Regions from separate parts of the Paenibacillus sp. NPDC101420 genome, predicted to be linked through region 3. Evidence: predicted binding sites of a transcription regulator. Region 3 holds the regulator's gene; each other region holds the start of a gene.
What was found. Region 3 encodes Rex, which represses fermentation and respiration genes when NADH is low (regulators of the CRP and FNR family bind a similar motif). Its sites were predicted from a motif close to TTGTGAAATATTTCACAA; they were not measured.
Positions count from the first base shown of each region.

Region 1: the regulator Rex is predicted to act here: its motif matches at 3,398-3,415, upstream of pflB (formate C-acetyltransferase).
Region 2: the regulator Rex is predicted to act here: its motif matches at 3,672-3,689, upstream of ACQKMP_RS17045 (formate/nitrite transporter family protein).

Region 1 is NZ_JBNNSE010000002.1:257,230-264,181, reverse strand. Features, by position in the region: gene pflA (pyruvate formate-lyase-activating protein) at 94-831, opposite strand; gene pflB (formate C-acetyltransferase) at 1,047-3,308, opposite strand; gene adhE (bifunctional acetaldehyde-CoA/alcohol dehydrogenase) at 3,561-6,182, opposite strand; gene ACQKMP_RS09910 (ABC transporter substrate-binding protein) at 6,582-6,952, opposite strand, start outside.
Region 2 is NZ_JBNNSE010000003.1:402,347-409,298, reverse strand. Features, by position in the region: gene ACQKMP_RS17060 (MOSC domain-containing protein) at 1-497, opposite strand, end outside; gene ACQKMP_RS17055 (GNAT family N-acetyltransferase) at 478-1,008, opposite strand; gene ACQKMP_RS17050 (MFS transporter) at 1,086-2,306, opposite strand; gene ACQKMP_RS17045 (formate/nitrite transporter family protein) at 2,740-3,567, opposite strand; gene ACQKMP_RS17040 (FAD-dependent oxidoreductase) at 3,843-5,207, opposite strand; gene ACQKMP_RS17035 (formate--tetrahydrofolate ligase) at 5,545-6,952, opposite strand, start outside.
Region 3 is NZ_JBNNSE010000002.1:512,460-519,411, forward strand. Features, by position in the region: gene panC (pantoate--beta-alanine ligase) at 1-122, shown strand, start outside; gene panD (aspartate 1-decarboxylase) at 115-498, shown strand; gene ACQKMP_RS11150 (tetratricopeptide repeat protein) at 610-1,251, shown strand; gene dinG (ATP-dependent DNA helicase DinG) at 1,388-4,249, shown strand; gene ACQKMP_RS11160 (redox-sensing transcriptional repressor Rex) at 4,381-5,034, shown strand; gene ACQKMP_RS11165 (amidohydrolase) at 5,021-6,322, shown strand; gene ACQKMP_RS11170 (DUF5590 domain-containing protein) at 6,492-6,952, shown strand, end outside.

The DNA.
Region 1 (6,952 bases), 260 kb from region 3:
CTTTAAATGACATCAGACGTCCCTCATAACAAAAAAACCGTTCCTTCAGCAGTAAATCACTGAAGGAACGGCTCCACTTAATGTAGGTATAAATTATACCAACGCTGTCTGCTTACGACCTTCTTCGACTAAGCGGTACGCCCGCTGAACTTCTTCATCCGTAGGGGATGGCACTCCATCCAATTCATAAGCCTTGCCGAGCATTTCCCATTTATAGATACCCATTTGATGATAAGGTAAGATTTCAAATTTCTCAACGCCATTTAAGGTTCCAATATAACGACCTAGATTGATAAGGTCCTCTTCACGGTCATGAATGCCTGGAACATATACATGTCTAATCCACATCTTACGGTTATGATCTGACAGCCAACGTGCAAGCTTCAAGGTCCGATCATTAGATTTACCAGTTAACTTAATGTGTGCTTCTTCATCAATATGCTTCAAATCGAGCATCACCAAGTCCGTAACATCCAATAGGTCATTAATCTTGTCACCTTCGTTATAACCATTACTATCTAATGTGGTGTGCAGATTCCAACGCTTCTTAACTTCCGTAAATAATTGTTTTACAAATTGCGCCTGCAAAGTTGGTTCTCCGCCGGATACTGTTAACCCACCACCGGATGAACGATAGTAGTTTAAATATGGCTCGATCTCCGAAAGCACTTCTTCTAGAGTCATTTCCTTACCTTCATCTAAAGCCCAAGTATCAGGGTTATGGCAATACTGGCATTTCAGCAAGCACCCTTGCATAAATAAGACAAATCGAATACCAGGTCCGTCAACGGTTCCAAAGGTTTCCAAGGAGTGTATGCGACCTTTAATCATAGGATGTCATCCTTTCTCCAGGACTGACTAACAGTCCATCTTTCACGAAGAAGAATCCCTGCCCTTAAGACTGTGTTCTCCTTAATCGCGACCGTAAAATTTAAAATTTTAATGATTCTTGAACAAGATATTACCGCCCTTGAAACAAGAGCGGTAATTCCTTGCAAATATTTTAGAGCATATCTCAATGAAAGATCTTTATAAATATAAACAAATTACATTGAACCGTGGAAAGTACGGTTAATTACGTCCATTTGTTGTTCGCGAGTCAACTTGATGAAGTTAACTGCATAACCGGATACACGGATAGTCAATTGTGGATAGTTCTCAGGGTGATCCATAGCGTCCATCAGCTGTTCACGGTTAAATACGTTAACGTTCAAATGCTGAGCATTATTATGGAAGTATCCGTCCATCATGTGTACCAGGTTAGACTTACAGGATTCATCATCTTTACCCAGTGCCTTAGGTACGATAGAGAACGTATTGGAGATACCATCTTGTGCATCAGAGTAAGGCAGTTTGGCTACAGAGTTCAGTGAAGCCAGAGCACCTTTCTTGTCGCGTCCGTGCATTGGGTTAGCACCTGGTGCAAATGGTTCGCCTTTTTTACGTCCGTCAGGTGTTGTACCTGTCTTCTTACCGTACACTACATTCGAAGTAATGGTCAATACAGATTGAGTCGGTACAGCATCACGATATGTTTTGTGTTTACGGATCATAGACATGAAGGTTTCAACCAATTCTACTGCGATATTGTCTACAGCATCGTCATTGTTACCGTAGCAAGGGAATTCGCCTTCAGTTTCGAAGTCAATTGCAATACCTTGTTCGTTACGGATTGGTTTAACCTTCGCGTATTTAATCGCACTCAGTGAGTCAGCTGCAACGGACAGACCAGCGATACCGCAAGCCATTGTACGCAGAATGTCGCGATCATGCAGTGCCATTTCGATACGTTCGTAAGAATATTTGTCATGCATATAGTGAATGATGTTCAAAGTGTTAACATAAGTCTTAGCCAACCACTCCATCATCGGTTTGAAGCGTTTCATTACTTCGTCATAATCTAGATATTCAGAAGTGATAGCTGGGAATTCCGGTCCAACTTGCGCTCCGGATTTTTCGTCTTTACCACCATTAATAGCATACAGTAAAGCTTTTGCCAGGTTGGCACGAGCGCCGAAGAACTGCATTTGTTTACCGATACGCATTGGAGATACGCAGCAAGCAATCGCATAATCTTCACCCCAGTATGGACGCATTAGATCGTCATTTTCATACTGTATTGCACTAGTTTCGATAGAAACCTTAGCACAATATTTTTTGAAGCCTTCAGGCAATCTTTCGGACCAAAGTACAGTTAAGTTTGGTTCCGGAGCTGGACCCAAGTTGTACAGGGTGTTCAGGAAACGGAAGCTGTTCTTGGTAACACGAGTGGTTCCATCTTCAGCCATACCACCGATGGATTCAGTTACCCAAGTAGGGTCGCCGGAGAACAGGTCATTATAGTCAGGTGTACGCAAGAATTTTACGATACGCAGTTTCATTACGAAATGATCGACAATTTCTTGTACTTGTTCTTCAGTCAAAGTACCTTCTTCAATATCGCGTTCTGCATAAATGTCTAGGAAGGAAGAAACACGTCCCAGGGACATCGCTGCACCATTTTGTTCTTTAACTGCTGCCAGATATCCAAAGTATACCCATTGAGTAGCTTCTTTGAAGTTCATCGCTGGTTTGGAAATATCCATGCCGTGAGCAGCTGCCATTTCTTTCAATTCGCCCAGTGCACGAATTTGCTCGGACAGCTCTTCACGTAAACGAATTACTTCTTCTGTCATGGAATCAACTTCAAGCTCAGCTAGTTGTTGCTTTTTGTCTTTAATCAAGAAATCAATACCGTACAGAGCTATGCGGCGGTAGTCGCCGATAATACGTCCACGGCCGTAAGCATCAGGAAGACCTGTGATAACGCCGGATTTACGTACTGCTCTCATGTCTGGTGTATATGCATCAAATACGCCTTGGTTATGCGTTTTGCGAATGTTCGTGAACATGTCAACGATGTTTTGTGGAAGCTCGAAGCCATAAGCCTTCGTAGCATCAACCATCATCTTGATCCCGCCGAATGGCTGGATGGAACGTCTGAAAGGAGCGTCAGTCTGCACGCCTACAATTTGTTCCTTGTCCTTGTCAATGTACCCTGGAGCATGTGAAGTGATTGTGGAGACAGTATCTAGGGAAACATCCCATACGCCGCCTCTTTCTCTTTCTTCCTTGCTCAGTTGGGAAATAATCTTCCACAGTTCAGTTGTGTTACTAGTAGGACCTACGAGGAACTCTTCGTTACCTTCATAAGGCTTAATGTTACTAGCGATAAAGTTGTTAACGTCAACTTTCTTGGACCATTTACCTTTTGTAAAACTTCTCCAACCGGATTTCACTTCATTTACTTCTTTTTCAATCACCGACATGCTAAATCCCTCCATCTATATTTATTATATTTGTAGAGATCGCGGGCTTGAAGGTTGATCCCGTGTCTCGTGATCCCCAAAAGATGTGGTTGTTCCAAATTTCACAATCAACATTTCATATGTGGGACCGTTGTTTATATAAACATTCTAGTTTATTTTCTATAAAAACACTGTGACAAATATCACCTTTCGAGTGATATTTGTCACCTTTATCTAAGTCCACAACTATCCTATTCTCTATTTAACCATTTATTAATTATCAAATCTTCCGTAGAACGCATTACGGTATACATCAGCAAGCTCAGAAACCAGTGGCAGCTTAGGATTGGCAGTTGTACATTGATCTTCAAACGCACGGTCAGCCAAGTAATCTACACGGGATTCGAAGTCCTTAGGATCAAAGCCCAGTTGTTGGAACGATTCTTCGATGCCCAATTTTTTATTCATATCGCGAATAGCATTGATCAGGCTAGTTACACCTTCTTCAGTTGTGCGAGCTGGCAATCCCAGAATACGGGCAATTTCAGCATAACGCTCATCAGCTACGAAGTGCGAATATTTAGGGAACGAAGCGAACTTCGTAGGTTTTTTAGCATTGTAACGGATAACGTGTGGCATAAGGATCGCGTTAGTACGACCATGAGCAGTGTGGTACTGTCCGCCCCATTTATGCGCCAAACTGTGATTAATACCCAAGAATGCATTGGCAAAGGCCATACCAGCAAGTGTTGATGCGTTATGCATTTTCTCACGTGCTACTCTGTCGCCTTCCAGCGCCGATTTTTCAAGGTATTGGAATACCAGTTGGATCGCTTTAATAGCTAGACCATCAGTATAGTCACTCGCCATAACCGATACATAAGCTTCGATAGCATGTGTCAATACGTCCATACCTGTATCAGCAACAGCAGTTTTTGGCAAGCTGTATACGAACTCTGGATCAATGATAGCCACATCTGGAGTTAACTCGTAGTCAGCCAAAGGATATTTAGTGTGCTGTTCAGTTGTTTTATCGGTAATAACTGCGAAAGATGTTACTTCCGAACCTGTACCCGAAGTAGTTGGAATTGCTACAAATTTAGCTTTGTTACCAAGTTTAGGGAATTTGTATACCCGTTTACGGATATCCATGAATTTTTGTTTCAGACCATTAAAGTCTGCGTCTGGATGTTCATAGAATAACCACATTCCTTTTGCAGCATCCATTGGCGAACCGCCGCCAAGTGCGATAATGCAGTCCGGTTGGAATCTGTTCATCATTGCAGTACCTTTTTCAACTGTAGTTGTCGATGGATCTGGTTCAACTTCAGAGAACACTTCGATAGCTACAGGAGTTTGGCGTTGACGCAGGTAATGTTCAACTCTTTCAACATATCCAAGCTTAACCATCATTGGGTCAGTGATAATTGCGACACGTGTGATATCAGGCATTTTGGTCAGGTACTGAGTAGCGCCTTTTTCGAAATAGATCTTGTCAGGTACTTTAAACCATTGCATATTCACGGTACGACGATTCACCCTTTTCACGTTGATCAAATTGATTGCTGTAACGTTTTGCGACACGGAGTTACGTCCATAAGATCCGCAGCCCAGGGTCAACGAAGGGATATTAGTGTTATAGATATCGCCGATCGCACCATGTGTGGAAGGCGAGTTAACGAGAATACGTCCTGTTTGCAGACGGTTAGAGAACTTCATGATTACTTCTTCGTTGTTGGAGTGGATAGCCGAGCTATGTCCCATACCACCAAATTCAACAATTTGAGCTGCGCGTTCGATACCTTGATCTGCATTCTTAACTTTGTAGCAAGCAAGAACCGGGCTTAATTTTTCAGCGGAAAGTGGATATTTAGTGCCTACACCTTCAAGTTCTGCTACCAGAATCTTTGTGCCGGCAGGGACTTGAATGCCACACATTTCAGCAATTTTCACTGCGGATTGACCTACGATTGCTGGGTTAACCGCACATTTATCTACGTTCATTGCTCCACTAGTCAGTTTGGCAGCTTCTTCTTTATTCACAAAGTAGCAGCCATTAGCAATCATCTTTTTCTTCACTTGATCGAAGATTGGTTCTTCGATAATAACAGCTTGCTCGGAAGCACAGATCATACCATTATCAAATGTTTTAGAAAGAATGATGTCCGTTACGGCTTGATCAATATCCGCGCTCTTTTCAATGAAAGCAGGTACGTTACCAGGGCCTACGCCAAGTGCTGGTTTACCACAGCTATAAGCTGCTTTTACCATTGCAGAACCACCAGTTGCCAAGATAAGAGCAACGTCTGGGTTGTTCATCAATGCGTTTGTCTTGTCCATTGTTGGCATTTCAATCCATTGGATACAGTTCTCAGGAGCGCCAGCTTTCACGGCAGCATCATGAAGAATTTTTGCAGCAGCTGCACTACACTCTTGCGCAGATGGGTGGAAACCGAATATAATAGGGTTCCGTGTCTTAATCGAAATCAACGCTTTAAACATCGTGGTGGATGTAGGGTTGGTTACCGGTGTGATACCCATAACAATTCCGACGGGTTCAGCAATTTTTTGGAAGCTATCATAAGCGTTGTCTTCAATAACGCCTACTGTTTTATCGTATTTAATTCCGTGCCAGATATATTCAGTTGAGAAGATGTTCTTCGTAATTTTGTCTTCGTATACGCCGCGTCCAGTTTCTTCTACGGCCAATTTTGCGAGGTACATATGTTTGTCGAGTCCAGCCAACGCCATTGCATGAACGATTGTGTCAACTTGCTCTTGGTTTAGCGCCATGAACGCCTCATGCGCTTTTTTTGCTTTATCCACTAAATTCTGAATATACTCTTCAGCGGTAACTTGTTTAACTTGGGCGGCGACTTCGTTCTTAACTGCCATCTCCCTCGTCCTCCTGTCAATTTTTAGTTGTTTTTCTCTACACATTTATCTTATCACATGATTTCCACCTTGTATAGTGAAATCTTTCACAAAGTATAAAGTTTTTTTGATTTGTTTTCAAAGCGCTTTCATTCGATCATATTATAGTCTTTTTACCATATTATGTGCTATAAAACCCTTTAAATCTTAGAATTATACTTTAATAAGCAAAATTTCAGCTCCTTTTTATTCCATATATCTAAAATCAGTACACAAAAATGTATCTCTTCATCACAGTCAATTACGATTTCTCTACACTGTAATAATTTCCAAATGATTATCACTATTTCTGAAGATTTATAAATTTATAAATCTTCACAACAAAAAACCGACCCCAAAGGGGCCGGTTTTTGCATTAGACTATTCCGCTTTAATCGTATCAAAGAATTTCTCTTGCACTGTTTTAGCTGCTGCTTCTAACTGGCTCTTGGAATCCGTTCCTTTTTTGGAGAACAGCTCTTGAATAACATTGGACATGGTTGCGTAATAGTCCTGTGTGTTGTATTGAGCTTCAGGTTTACCATCCAAAAGTCCCATAATGTCAGGGCTATATTGGTATACATTTGTGTACTTGTCATAAACCGCTTTGGTCTTCTTACCAAACTCAGAATCAGCTGAGTAGTAGTCTAAGAGCGGCGGGATAAAGTATTTGCCATCGGTTGTACGTTGTTGAAGAATTGCATCCAGTGCTTCCAAACCTTTGTCAGAGAAATAATCAAAAGTAATGTAGC
Region 2 (6,952 bases), on a different contig from region 3:
GCTCCACTTTCTTTTTTGACAATCGCATCTCCGGTTGAGATCTTTCCTTCACGAAGCACACGCAAGTAAAATCCGCTATATCTAGTGTCCAGCACTTGAGCCGGGAGATCTGCCGGGCCATGCTTTTGTGAGATTTTGAAGCAAGGATAACGTGGCTGGCTGACCTGCAGCACAGTGGTACCTATTTCGTACACATCGCCAATGCACACATCTGTCTCTAATAAGCCGGTAGTTGTTATATTTTCCCCGAAGGCAGAGTATTCCAGTTTCTTCCCAAGCTGCTGCTCCCAGTAGGGATAATGCTCGATGGGGTAGGCACAAACTGCCTTGTCAGGTCCTCCGTGATGTTTAAGGTCTGCTTGCCCGTCTCCATCAAATCCGCTCATATGTAGCTGAACTGATCCTTCTACAGGCATTTTATAAATCCCAGTCTCCAAAGGTTTCCCCCGATAATCCACTGTTACCGGCCGCCCCACATTAAGCGAGATGATCTCCATATCCTTCTCCTCCTGTCAGCATGCAGCACATAAAGATTTCATCCACATATCGACCGCCAAGATAAAACTCCTCCCGCAGACGTCCCTCTTCCACAAACCCGCATTTACGATAAAAAGAAAGCGCTGATTCATTACAGGATAATACGCGTAGACGCAGCTTGCGAATGGCGTTATCTGCGGCATGTTCCTTAATAGCCTCTATGAGCTGCCGGCCAATACCTAAACGTTGATAATCCGGATGAACAGCAATATTGACCTCGCACACATGCCTGTTACTCTCCATTCGACTAGGGCAGCCAAACCCAACATATCCGCATAGCTTGTCATCCTTTAGTGCTACTAGCTGCGAACCCGGGGGAGCATTCAGTAGATAATCCTCTTGGGAACGCCACATTAATGGCCCCGGGCTAGTGTTCTCCGTCCAGATCATATGATCCAGATGAATCAGTTCCCGCACGTCTTTAATCTCTGAGAACCTTATTATAAACCTATCCTTGTTGCTAAGTTTCATAAAGATGTACACCCCTTGCCTTGCACCTCTATAGAATTCACAGTAGATCATTTGAATCCACTATGCTCAACTCTCAACTATCCCATTGACCGCTCCAATGAATTTCCTCGGCGGTTGATATACGCATGAACGATAAAGAATCCTACGGACAGCAGTGCCATCGCACATGCCAACCATGCGGTAGGCGCTAAGCCTCCACTATCGTATAACCTACCCATTAAGTATGGTCCAATCACCCTACCGACTGCCCCCATGCCTCCACTTAGCCCTAAATAAAAAGGAGCACTGCGACCTGCATGATCCGAAATAAAGGAAGGCATGGCCGGAGATATCAGCATTTCCCCAAGCGTAGCGAGTACCATCCCAAGCACTAGACCTGAATAAGTCGGCATCCATAAAAGAACAGCATACCCAACCAAATAAAATAGAGCACTTACTGTCATTTGCGCCGTTGAGGTAGATGCGAACCAGCGTTTAATTACTGTTACGAGCGGTTGAGCCGCAAAAATGAGAATTCCGTTAAGCGTCCAGAGAAAACCATAAGTCTTCTTAGGCCAGCCCTCAGAAATAATGAACGGAGATACCCCTGTATTCCAGATAGAGTTCCCTAATAGTAGGAACATCGAGGCAATACCCATATAAAGATAGATTCGTGTATGCCCCATTAGCTTCCAGGTAGATTGTTTGTCAGGACCAGCCTTCTGGTGTTCTGCGACCTCCTGTGGAGAATCTCCTCCGACTTTCTTGAGATATACAAAAAAGAATACCGCAAATACCGCTGAAGTTACGCCGTTCATCACAAAGCTGAGCATATAAGAAATATCGGCCAAAAAACCACTTAACGCCGTTCCCAGTGCTACACCAATATTATTAGCGACATAAATAACATTAAACAGCTCTCCGCGCTGCTTCGTAAAACGAAAGCCGATAAATGCCTGAATCGCAGGTAAGGACAGTGAATTAAAGAGCCCTACCAGTCCCATCGCGACCATAAATAACGTCCAGTTGTTACTTGCTGCCGGCAAAGTGAACAGAGCAAGTGCATTCATGCCCAGCGCTCCAACAATCAGCCGGTTAACGCCTACCTTATGATAGAGTGAGCCCCCGAGTAGTTGACCCACAATTCCTCCAACTGATTGAATAAGAATCACTAATCCGGCATCCGACATGCTGCGTCCAAGCTCATCAAAAACATACATTGTAACCAATGGCCACATCAGTGCACTACCCGTTGCATTAATAAGACTAGCAATTAAAAATATCTTAACTTCTTTAGGATAATTCTGTAAAAACTTCATAAGTAGTGTACATCCCCTGTAATATATGTGTCATTATTCCATCCAGTATTATCCCAAAACAGGGTTCAGGGCAAGCAGACGCATTGACGTGCTATCGTGATAAAGTCTCAGTATACTTCACCTCTTATTTAGGACTAACTTCTAACGTAGCTGAGAAAAAAGTAGCACCTTTCACGTCCGCAGTCCTCCCTATTTCTACTATCTATTTATATTTTATAGTTGCCGCTGTCTTCCGTAAAGTAGACTAAACCATAATGAAGTGTTTCGTTATTACAAAGTCGGGGTAATAGAGCCTAGAAACACTCCCCCTTTTAAAATTCGCTGTGCATCCGAATTCGTTCCCCCGAGCTCGGATACATCACGGCGGATTTTATTTGTCTATACAGCAAAAAGCACCCCTCGACTATTCTAAGGAGTGCTCTATAAGATAGGTTTAGGCGTGTTTTTTTACACCGCTGCCAGACATGCTGTCTACGGACTGAATAGATGCAGGCTCTTTGCGCAGGTAAGCCATCCAATAAGCTGCCGCAACAAAGATCGCACCGCCCGTCAAGTTTCCTAGCCATACCGGAACAAAATTGTTGAAGTACTCTCCCCATGAAAAATAACCTTCAAAAATAGCTGCCGGAATTAAGAACATGTTGGCTACAACGTGCTGGAAGCCGATAGCTACAAAAGCCATCGTTGGGAACCAGATACCGAGGATTTTGCCACTGAAGTTATCTGCTCCATAGGAGAGCCATACCGCCAAAGCTACGAGCCAGTTACAACCGATACCGGAAACAAATGCCGGCAAGAAGTCTGCCTCAAGCTTATGTCCTGCCATCTCCACTAATTTTTCTAAATACACACCGTCAGAGGTTAAACCAACCACGTGACCGAAAAAGTAAGCTACAAACAAAGCTCCCGCTAGATTGCTCAGGGTAATCAATACGAGATTCTTAATAACTTCCCAGAAGGATATCTTCTTCGCCATAAAGGCGAGTGGCACAGCCATCATATTGCCTGTCAGCAATTCTCCCCCTGCAAGCAGTACTAGAATCAATCCTACAGGGAAGACAGCTGCCCCAATAAAGTTAGCGATGGATCCCCATTCATGTGGTGCGCCAGCAATGACGCGAATATCCAGTAAAAATCCGAGCGCGATAAACGCTCCTCCCAGAAAGCCCAGAATTAGTACGGTGCTTAAAGGATTGTGCGCCTTTTTTATGCCGTTCTCGACCGTGACTGCGGCAATCTGCTGCGGTTTATTATAAGCCATGATTCCTATCCCCTTCATCTATTTACTTAAAATTTGTTCCTTTACGACCATTGTAGCGTGTCATAAAACACATTAACGTGATAATTATCACTTAACGAAAAACTAAGTGAAACTTTTCACTGACATGTCAAATTTAACGAAGCGCATCCATAATTACATTTGTAAGAACAGGCTCCATATTATTTTAAAGGTAAATAGTACCATCATCAATCACAAAAAACCGGAGCCATATATGGCTCCGGTTTACCCAACTTTATTGTTCACAGGCAATTAAATTATACGGTTACTGCCTCTTTGCTTGGTACTGATGCCGGTAGCGATTCGAGGCCTACTGTATTCAGGAAGTTCCAAGGCTTGTTGTAATGAGGTTGGAAGAAGAAATCGATAAAGGCAAGCTGATCGATTGTCATTTTATTTTGAATACATACAGATACTGTGTTGATCGATTGCGTCAAATCCGTTTTGGACAAGATTTGCGCTCCGAGAATGCGGCGTGTGGCGCGATCAAATACCACTTTTAATTGCACCTGCTCGAAGGTTGGCATAAATTCTGGACGGTAATTGTCAATAATCATGGTAGTTTCTACGTCCATTCCTTCAGCCTTAGCCCCTTCTTCAGTAAGACCGGTAGCAGCGATATTATCTTCATAAATCTTAATGCCCGAAGTCCCTTGAGTACCCATATAAGGAATCGTCTCTTTCACTAAGTTACGTGCGACCAAAGTGCCCATCCGTACGGCATTGGTTGCCAGTGGAATATAAGCGTGCTTACCTGTAGGGTTGTAATGAATCGCGCAGCTGTCACCAGCGGCATACACATCTGGGCAACTAGTCTGCATATAATCATTGACCAGAATTGCGCCATTTGGCAGCATATCCACTTGACCTTTTAACAGCTCAGTATTCGGACGGAAGCCGATGCAGAGAATTACAAGATCCGCCTCATGCTCCCCTTCGCTTGTGATAACCTTGGTAACTTTACCACCTTCACCAGCAAAAGAACTTACCTTCTCATTCAGCGCTAATTTAATACCATGATCCTTAAAGGATTGTTCGATCGGCGCAGTAAACTCTGGGTCCAAATATTTATTCAAAATACGATCTTCACCATCAATCAGCGTAACTTGCTTTCCGTTCATTTGGAAGGCTTCCACCAACTCAACGCCGATATATCCAGCGCCTACGACTGTGATTTTATTCGCTTGTTTAGCTTTTTCTATAATGGTATTGGAATGATCATAGTTCTTGCAAAGCAAGACGCCTTCCAGCTCAATCCCTTCGAGCTTCGGTACAATCGGCCATGATCCCGTAGTCATAATCAGCTTATCGTAGGTATCGTCAAACTCCTGTCCGGTTACCAAATTGCGAACACGCAATGTTTTGGACTTCGTATCCACAACGGTCACTTCATGACGCATGTTGGTCTTTACACCAAGCTCAGCAAGCTTCTCAGGGGAAGAATAGAACAGCCCGTGCGGGTCCTTGACCACTCCACCTACGTATAAAGCAATTCCACAAGATAAGAAAGAAATATTATCATTACGCTCATACACCGTAATCTCGGCTTCCGGGTGAAGCTTGGCAGTATTTACAATTGCGGCAGTTCCGGCATGGGTACATCCAATGACAGCTACTTTCATTATTTTCTTCCTCCTTCAAATGGACAACCTGGTTATATATTCGAATTGCTTGACTGACCAAATTAGATATCTGATCACCGATAAGTTAATTGTGATTTATTTCACTTTATAAACTGATTATATTGTGATATTTATCACATTACAAGTCTTTTCGCCTATATTCTCAGATTGTTCACAATTTTAAGCATTTTCCGTCACTGCTGCCGATTGCGACCTCGTTAGCTTTGCCCTGGGCGTAAGACATTATGTTCTGCCCCCTCAGGATATACTTTCTTATAACGCGCAAAAAAAGGCTTCCCCCTAAACCAACAGGGAAAAGCCTGATCATAAACTGAATCTACACCAAACCGTGAATCACGCCATCCTCATCCATCCATAGTGCCTCAGCAGCTGGCTTAGCCGGTAGACCTGGCATCGTAACGATATTGCCCGTAATCACTACAGCAAACCCTGCACCGAGCGAAAGGGTAATATCACGGATACCTACCGTGAAACCTTCTGGAGCGCCAAGCAATCTAGGCTGATCTGAGAAGGAATAAGGGGTCTTCGCCATACATACTTGAAGATCATTTAACCCAAGACGCTCAATCACCGCTAGGCTGCGTTTGGCCGCAGGGGAAAAGTTAACCTCCGCACCACGGTAAATTTCGCGAACAATCTTGGTGATTTTGGAAGAGATGTCGAGTTCATTCTCATACAAAGGAGCAAAACGTTCAGTGTCGCTATGATCCAGAAGTTTCTTTAATTCCGAAGCCAACTCTTGTCCGCCCGCACTACCTTCTGCCCATACCTTGGATATTGCCGCAGGAACGTTCAATCGGCGACAAGCCTCCACAACGTCATTAATCTCTTCTGGGCTATCGCCTTCAAAATGATTAATGGCAACAAGAACAGGCACCCCAAATTTGCCGAGATTCTCTACATGACGCTCCAAATTAGACAATCCAGAGCGCAGCGCCAACCGGTTCTCCGTTTGGAGCTCATTCTTAGGTACACCACCGTTATATTTCAAGGATTTCACCGTCACGACAAGCACTGCCGCTGAAGGGGTTAGACCCGCTTGCCGGCATTTGATATCCATGAATTTCTCTGCACCAAGATCCGCTCCGAAGCCTGCTTCCGTAACCACAACATCTCCCAGCTTGAGTGCATAACGAGTACCAATAACACTACTGCAGCCATGTGCGATATTCGCAAATGGACCACCGTGTACAATAACAGGAGTGCCCTCCAAGGTCTGCACCAGATTAGGCTTAACTGCTTCCTTCAGCAGCGCTGTCATCGCTTCAACTGCCCCTATTTGCTCGGCCGTTACAGGCTGTCCCTCTTGGTCATACCCAATCAAAATACGGTTCAGACGCTTTTTGAGATCATTCAGATTATCGCATAGGCATAATACAGCCATAATCTCAGAAGCTGTTGTAATCTGAAATCCACTTTCCCGCACGGCTCCATTTCCATCTCCGAGCCCTGTCACTATATTCCGCAGACTGCGATCATTCATATCCATCACGCGTTTCCAAACGATACGCTGCGGATCAAGACCCAGCTCATTACCTTGGAAGATATGATTGTCAATCATCGCAGACAATAAATTATGTGCAGAAGTCACCGCATGAATATCACCCGTAAAGTGCAAATTAATCTCATCTGCCGGAATGATCTGTGACTTGCCGCCGCCCGTGGCACCGCCTTTCATGCCTAAGCATGGTCCGAGGGATGGTTCGCGCAAGGCAGCCACGGTC
Region 3 (6,952 bases):
ACGAAGTTTTATTAACGGATGTAAATGGGGAAATTATTATAGCGCTTGCCGTGAAGTTTGGCAGAACGCGATTAATTGACAATAATGTATTTATTCCAAAGGAGGTTGCCGCTCTTGTTTAGACATATGATGAAATCCAAAATTCACCGTGCGACGGTGACAGAAGCGAATTTGAATTATGTGGGAAGTATTACCATTGATGAGAACTTAATGGAAGCGGCAGATATTCTTGAGAATGAAAAAGTGCAGATCGTGGACAACAATAATGGTTCACGGTTAGAAACTTATGTTATTCCAGGGCCTCGCGGCAGTGGTGTGATCTGCCTAAATGGTGCAGCTGCACGTCTTGTTCAACCGGGAGATACAGTAATTATTATTTCGTATGCGATGTTGTCTTCGGAAGAACTGGAGTCGCATAAGCCAACGGTGGTATTCGTGGATGAGAACAACAGACCAGTGAAGCTGGCTGATCATGAATTGCATGCTACAATCGCTTAAATTATGGACTTACGCCATGTAATGAATGGCAGGGATGAAAGACCCCGTTCTCGCAGAAAATGAAGTCAGGCAAGCTGAACTGATTTCATCTTCAGTAAGGGGGGATAGCCCATGTTTCAACATTTGTTTGCTGAAATGAACAAGGTGCTTCAGGAGATCGTTACAGATTACCCTACAGCGGAGGGTGCCCGCCGGAATGAGCTTTTATGCAATTATAATATGCTGCATCGACTTAGTGATAAAGTGATGGATGAATGGCTGGCCTTTGCAGAGAAGCTAAGTCACTTTCGTGAAAGTGTAGATTTTACGACTGTGGTTGAAGAGGAAGTGCCAGAACAGGAAGCACCCGAGCTGTGCATGGATACTTTTGTTAGAGGTCAGGGGTATTATAAGCTGCTGATGTATGGAAAATGTATTGAACAGTTTAAGGAAGTTATTGTGCAATATCCGGATAGCTTGGCTGCTCGATTATATTTAGCTATCTCTTACCTGCAGGAAGGGGAGGGGGAAGCTGCTTGGAATCATCTGAACCATATGCTCGGTTTGATACGGGAAACCAAGCTGAAGGCAATGGTTTATAACGCTTTAGGTTGCATCAGGGCCTCTCAAGAACGGTTCAATGAAGCGCAGGAGCTGTTTGGCCTTTCTTTGCAACTTGACCCGGCACTTCCTGAACCAACCGTTAATTTGGAGGTTTGCCGCCGCCGAGGAGGTAAGCTTCATTTCGGAAATCAGCTTGTTTCATTATTGTAAATTATTACGTTTACGGTTTATTATTCCGCATTTTCATTCAAGCGATGCATCCCCTGTACCAGTGGTGTGCATCGCCTTTTTTCGCAACTTCTGTTATGCTGATTAAGAGTCTCAATTGAAAGGGAATAGAATTATAATGAAATTTGCCGTGCTTGATTTTGAAACAACGGGAACCCAATCCGTGGGTGAAATTATCCAGGTTGGCCTTGCAATTATAGAAGAAGACCGGTCCATCTCCCGGGTATATGGTTCCTACGTCAAGCCCGGAACGCCGATACCTCCTTTTATAACTGGTCTAACGGGGATTACCGATGATGATGTAAAGGATGCACCTGAGCTGGATGAGATGATGATGGAGCTTGTCCCACTCTTGGATGATGTTGTGCTTGTAGGGCATAATGTCGCATTTGACTTCCATTTTTTGCAAAATGCTTTAGACCGATGTGGGTATTTACCATTTCAAGGGCGGATTTTAGATACGATTGATTTTCTGAAAATCTGCTTTCCTTCCCTCACATCCTATCAACTAGGATCAGTTAGTGCACATTTTGGAGTGACGCACGATCGTCCGCATCAGGCAGACAGTGATGCACTCGCAACTGCTCTTGTATTGCTGAAATGTCTGGAGGAGCTCTACGATTTGCCTCTGCTGACGATTCAGAGACTCTGTGAGCTGTTTACGGAAGAGGATAGTGATCTGGGTTGGTATTTTGATGGTCTACTGCGTGAACGGGAAGCGGAGACGCTTCAGCCCGAAGGTGATCTGACTTTCTATCGTCAATTAGCGCTTGCTGTAGGAGACTGGAACGAATTAGCTCCACCTCGAGACGAGCATGCTGAGAATCCACTACACAATTTATCTTTTACAGATTATATGGATGAAGTAACGAAACGACTTAAGGAAACTTTGCCACAGTATGAAAGCCGAGAAGCTCAGGATATTATGATCAATGAGGTGATGACGGCACTTGCCGAAGACAAGCATCTATTGATCGAAGCAGGGACAGGAACCGGTAAATCCCTTGGTTATTTATTGCCTGCCATATACCAAAGCGTACGCACTAATGAAAAAGTCATGGTCAGCACTCATACTATTAATCTGCAGGATCAATTGCGTGAGCGTGATATTCCTTTGTTAACGCAGGTAGTTCCTTTTCCATTTAAAGCTGCAATTTTTAAGGGCAGAGGGCATTATTTGTGTCTTCGTAAGTTCGAACATAAAATTAATAAAAAAGACTTTATAAGTCCGAGGGAAGATGCGCTTACTGCGGCTCAGATGATCGTTTGGCTGACACAAAGTGAATCAGGAGATGACGAAGAGCTCAATCTAAGTGGACGTGGCGGAGATTTTTGGGAGACGGTGGCAAGCGATACCGATTCTTGTCTGGGTCGCTCGTGTCCTTGGTTCCGTAAGTGTTATTATCATCGGGCTAAGCATGAAGCTGGTATTGCAGACGTGGTCATTACGAACCACTCTAAGCTTTTCGCAGATGTTAAGGCTGGGCATCAACTACTTCCGGCTTATGAACATCTTGTAATAGATGAGGCCCATCATCTGGAGGACGTGGCTGGCAAGCATTTAGGCATGCATATGAAGCATTTCACGGTGGCACATACACTATCGCGTCTTTATAAGGATAGTCGAAATGGCCAACTTCCTACACTTCGCCAAATGCTTCAGTCATCAGGCAGTGAGGAAGCTTCTGAATGGAGCGGAGTGATCGATAGAATCTATCCGGACCTTCTTACCGTAAAAGAAACCTGGGATCTGCTTAGTGATAAACTATTCAGCCTCTTGCCGGAACGCAGCGATGCAGCGGCGGGAGAAGCCGGCCAGTTAGTCATGCGGCTACTTCCTACCCGTAAACCGAAAGATTGGGATGAATTGGTTGCTTTAGAGAATACTATGAATCTGACATTAAGCGAAATTATCCGTAAAGGTGATAAAATGCTTAATGAGATGCGAGATCAAGAAGGACAATCTTCCTCAGATAGCCTAGTTACCGATATTAGCGGCTTATTTAAGGATTTAGCTTCTATACGTGAGCAAGTACGGTTTTTTATGGGATTAAATGATGAGAATGTAGTATATTGGCTGGAGGCGAATGGAAATTATCGCAGTAAATCGCTACAGCTGTATGCCGTTCCTGTTGATGTTAGTAATCAGCTTAAGGAGCTGTTTTTCGACAAGAAGAAAAGTATCGTACTAACTTCGGCGACACTCTCTGTGGATAAATCTTTCCAGTTTATGATTGATAATCTCGGACTTAATGAAGCTGCGGAAGAGGGGCGTCTGATGACATCACTCCTGCCTTCTCCCTTTAAGTATCGGGAGCAGGCGCTGTTAGTTATTCCGCGGGATTTCCCAAGTGTGAAGGGGAGTGTAGGCGATGCCCGATTTGTCGATACACTCGTACAGTCACTAGCAGAAGCAGCTATTACAACACGTGGGCGGATGCTTGTCCTGTTTACTTCTTACAAGATGCTACGCCAGGTTTATGATCCTCTGAAAGAGGCTCTAGCCTCACAAGAGATCACGGTGCTAGGTCAAGGCGTGGAGGGGGGCAGCCGTAGTAAGCTGATCCGCCGTTTTCAGGACAGTGCAGCCTCTGTGCTGTTAGGAACAAGCAGCTTTTGGGAGGGTGTAGATATTCCGGGTGAAGCATTAACATGCTTGGCTATCGTGAGGCTTCCATTTCAACCGCCGAATCACCCCCTAGCGGAAGCGAAGTCTGAGTTATTACAAGCCCAGAAGAAGAATCCGTTCATGAAGTTGTCTGTTCCTCAGGCAGTTATCCGCTTTAAGCAAGGATTTGGAAGACTGGTGCGGACAGCGCAGGATCGGGGTATTGTTATTGTGTATGACACAAGGGTGATCGAATCTCACTATGGGAAGTATTTCCTGTATTCGTTGCCTGGCCCGAAAATGGAGCATATGCTTACGGATCAAATGGTTCCTCGAATAGCGGAGTGGTTGGAGGACGGAGGCGTTTCTTGAAAAGGGCGTCTTCCCTCTAATTAATCACTCTACAATGAAGGGCGGTATAAGAATACCGCTCTTCATTGAGACGAGGTGCAGAAATTTCGATAGGATTTGAACAGAATATCACTTAAATTAGGAGGTAAATTATGAAATCGGATAAAATATCAGAAGCCGTTGTTCGCAGACTTCCTGTGTACTTGCGTTTCCTGAATGATCTCCAGAAACGTGAAATATTAACCGTTTCCTCACAAGAACTAGGACAAAAACTTGATTTGAATCCTGCTCAAATTCGTAAAGATTTAGCTTATTTTGGAGACTTTGGTAGAAAAGGTATCGGGTATGACGTAACTTATCTTATTGAAAAAATCCGTCATATTCTGAAGCTGGATCAACAATTGAATGTGGCTTTAGTAGGTGCCGGTAACCTTGGACATGCATTATCTAATTACAATGCTTATCTGAAAGATACTATGAAGATTACCGCTATATTTGACTCCTATGCACCTAAGGTAGGGCGGAAAATTAACTCTCTTACCGTTCAACCGATGGAGGAGCTTGGTCAGACGGTTCGTGAGCAAGGTATTCGAATTGGGATCATTACTGTGCCTGATTCAGAAGCGCAGAATGTAGCAGATATTCTCATTGAGTCTGGCATTGAGGCGATTTTGAATTTTGCACCAGTGATTCTAAAAACACCATCGAATATCCGGGTTCATGCTGCCGATTTTACAACGGATTTGCAAAGCCTTGCTTATTATTTGAAAGACGGAAAGGAAGAAACCGGAAATGAAGAGCAGTAAAACGATTATTAAGGGCGGGCGTTTTCTTATTCCGGGAACGGATGAGCCGGTTCTGAATGGATATATGACTATTGAAGATGATTTGATCACTTACATAGGAAAAGAAGAGCCTTTAATGGAAGATGATGTACAAGTTGTTGATGGCAGTCGTCTGCTGTTTATGCCAGGTCTGGTAAACACACATGGCCATGCGGCAATGTCATTGCTTCGTGGTTATGGAGATGATTTAGCACTTCAGGTGTGGCTTCAAGAGAAGATGTGGCCGATGGAAGCGAAATTCACTGGAGAAGATGTATACTGGGGAACCTCCTTGTCGGTACTGGAAATGCTAAAAGGTGGTACTACAACCTTCTTGGATATGTATGATCATATGGATCGAGTAGCAGAGGTAGTCGAATTATCAGGCATTCGTTCTGTACTGATGAGAGGCGTAATCGGATTATGCCCAGAGGAAGTACAAAATCACAAGCTTGCGGAAGCGATTTCTTTTGCACGAAATTGGCATGGTAAGGCTGATGGTAGAATTACGACGATGATCTCGCCACACGCCCCATATACTTGCCCACCGGACTTCTTTGTTAAGTTTGTTCAAGCGGCACATGATTTGGATTTACCGATGCATACCCATATGTCCGAGACCAAACGCGAAGTGGAGCAGAATGTGGTGGATTACGGACTTCGGCCTGTAGCGCATTTAGAGAAGCTTGGAATGTTCACACGTCCGTCTATTGTTGCACATGGCGTTCATTTGAATGATGAAGAGATCGAGATACTGGCTCGTCATGATGTAGGCGTGTCTCATAACCCAGGAAGTAATCTGAAACTGGCTAGTGGAGTGGCTCGGGTTACGGATCTTCTAAAGGCTGGTGTGAAGGTATCACTGGGTACAGATGGTGCGGCAAGCAATAATAACCTGGATATGTTTGAAGAGATGCGTCTTGCAGCCCTCATCCATAAAGGTGTAAGTGGTGATCCGACGGCTGTTCCAGCTCCGGAAGCGCTGCGTATAGCTACAGAGTATGGCGCAAAGTCTATCTTTTTAAATGATGTGGGTAGACTCGCTGTTGGCATGAAAGCGGACTTTATCGCGATTGATATAGACCAGCCGCATTTGCTACCACACACAGATCTGTTGTCTCATGCTGTATACTCTGCCAGTGCCAAGGATGTTGAGCATGTATGGGTGAATGGTAAACAGGTTGTAAAACATGGAGAATGTGTAACGCTAGATGAGGAAGCAATCCGTCGTAAGGCGCAAGAATCATTTGATGGACTGCTTAAACGGTAGTCTAAGATCATAACGAATAACTGAAAGGCTGTGACTTTCTGCGATTGCAAAGTTACAGCCTTTTGTGTTTCTGATAATTAGATCATTGAATTGGATATGAAACTTTGGATAAACACACAGGTGTGTTATATAATCAAAAAAGATATATTACTAGAAAGGGAGCTGTACCTTGAAGAAAAGGAAAAAATGGATCCTCCTGGGGTCAGTTCTGATTCTGCTCCTTCTGTTTGGACTTATCCAGTTCTATGCTTATATTATGAAAGATCAATGGAACGAGCGAGATATCGCTAAGGATGTCGCTAAAACCAGTGCTGGTCTGACAGAGGTAACCAAAGCGCAGAAATCCGTGTGGGATGAAAATGCGGTGTACTGGGTCTTAACAGGGAAGAATGAAGCCGGGACCGAGTTGATGGTTTGGGTACGTTTTACTGTAGACGGGAAGTTTGCTGAAGGAACCGACGCAGTATATGCTGAAGAACTAAGTAAAGGGACCTCTGAAGCGAAAATGCGTAGCCTTATAAAAGCCGATCTTCCGGACATCAGCATTGAGCGGTTGTTGCCAGGAGTATATAACGGGGAGTATGCTTGGCAGCTTTTTTATAAACAAAGCGGTCGATATTATTATCAATT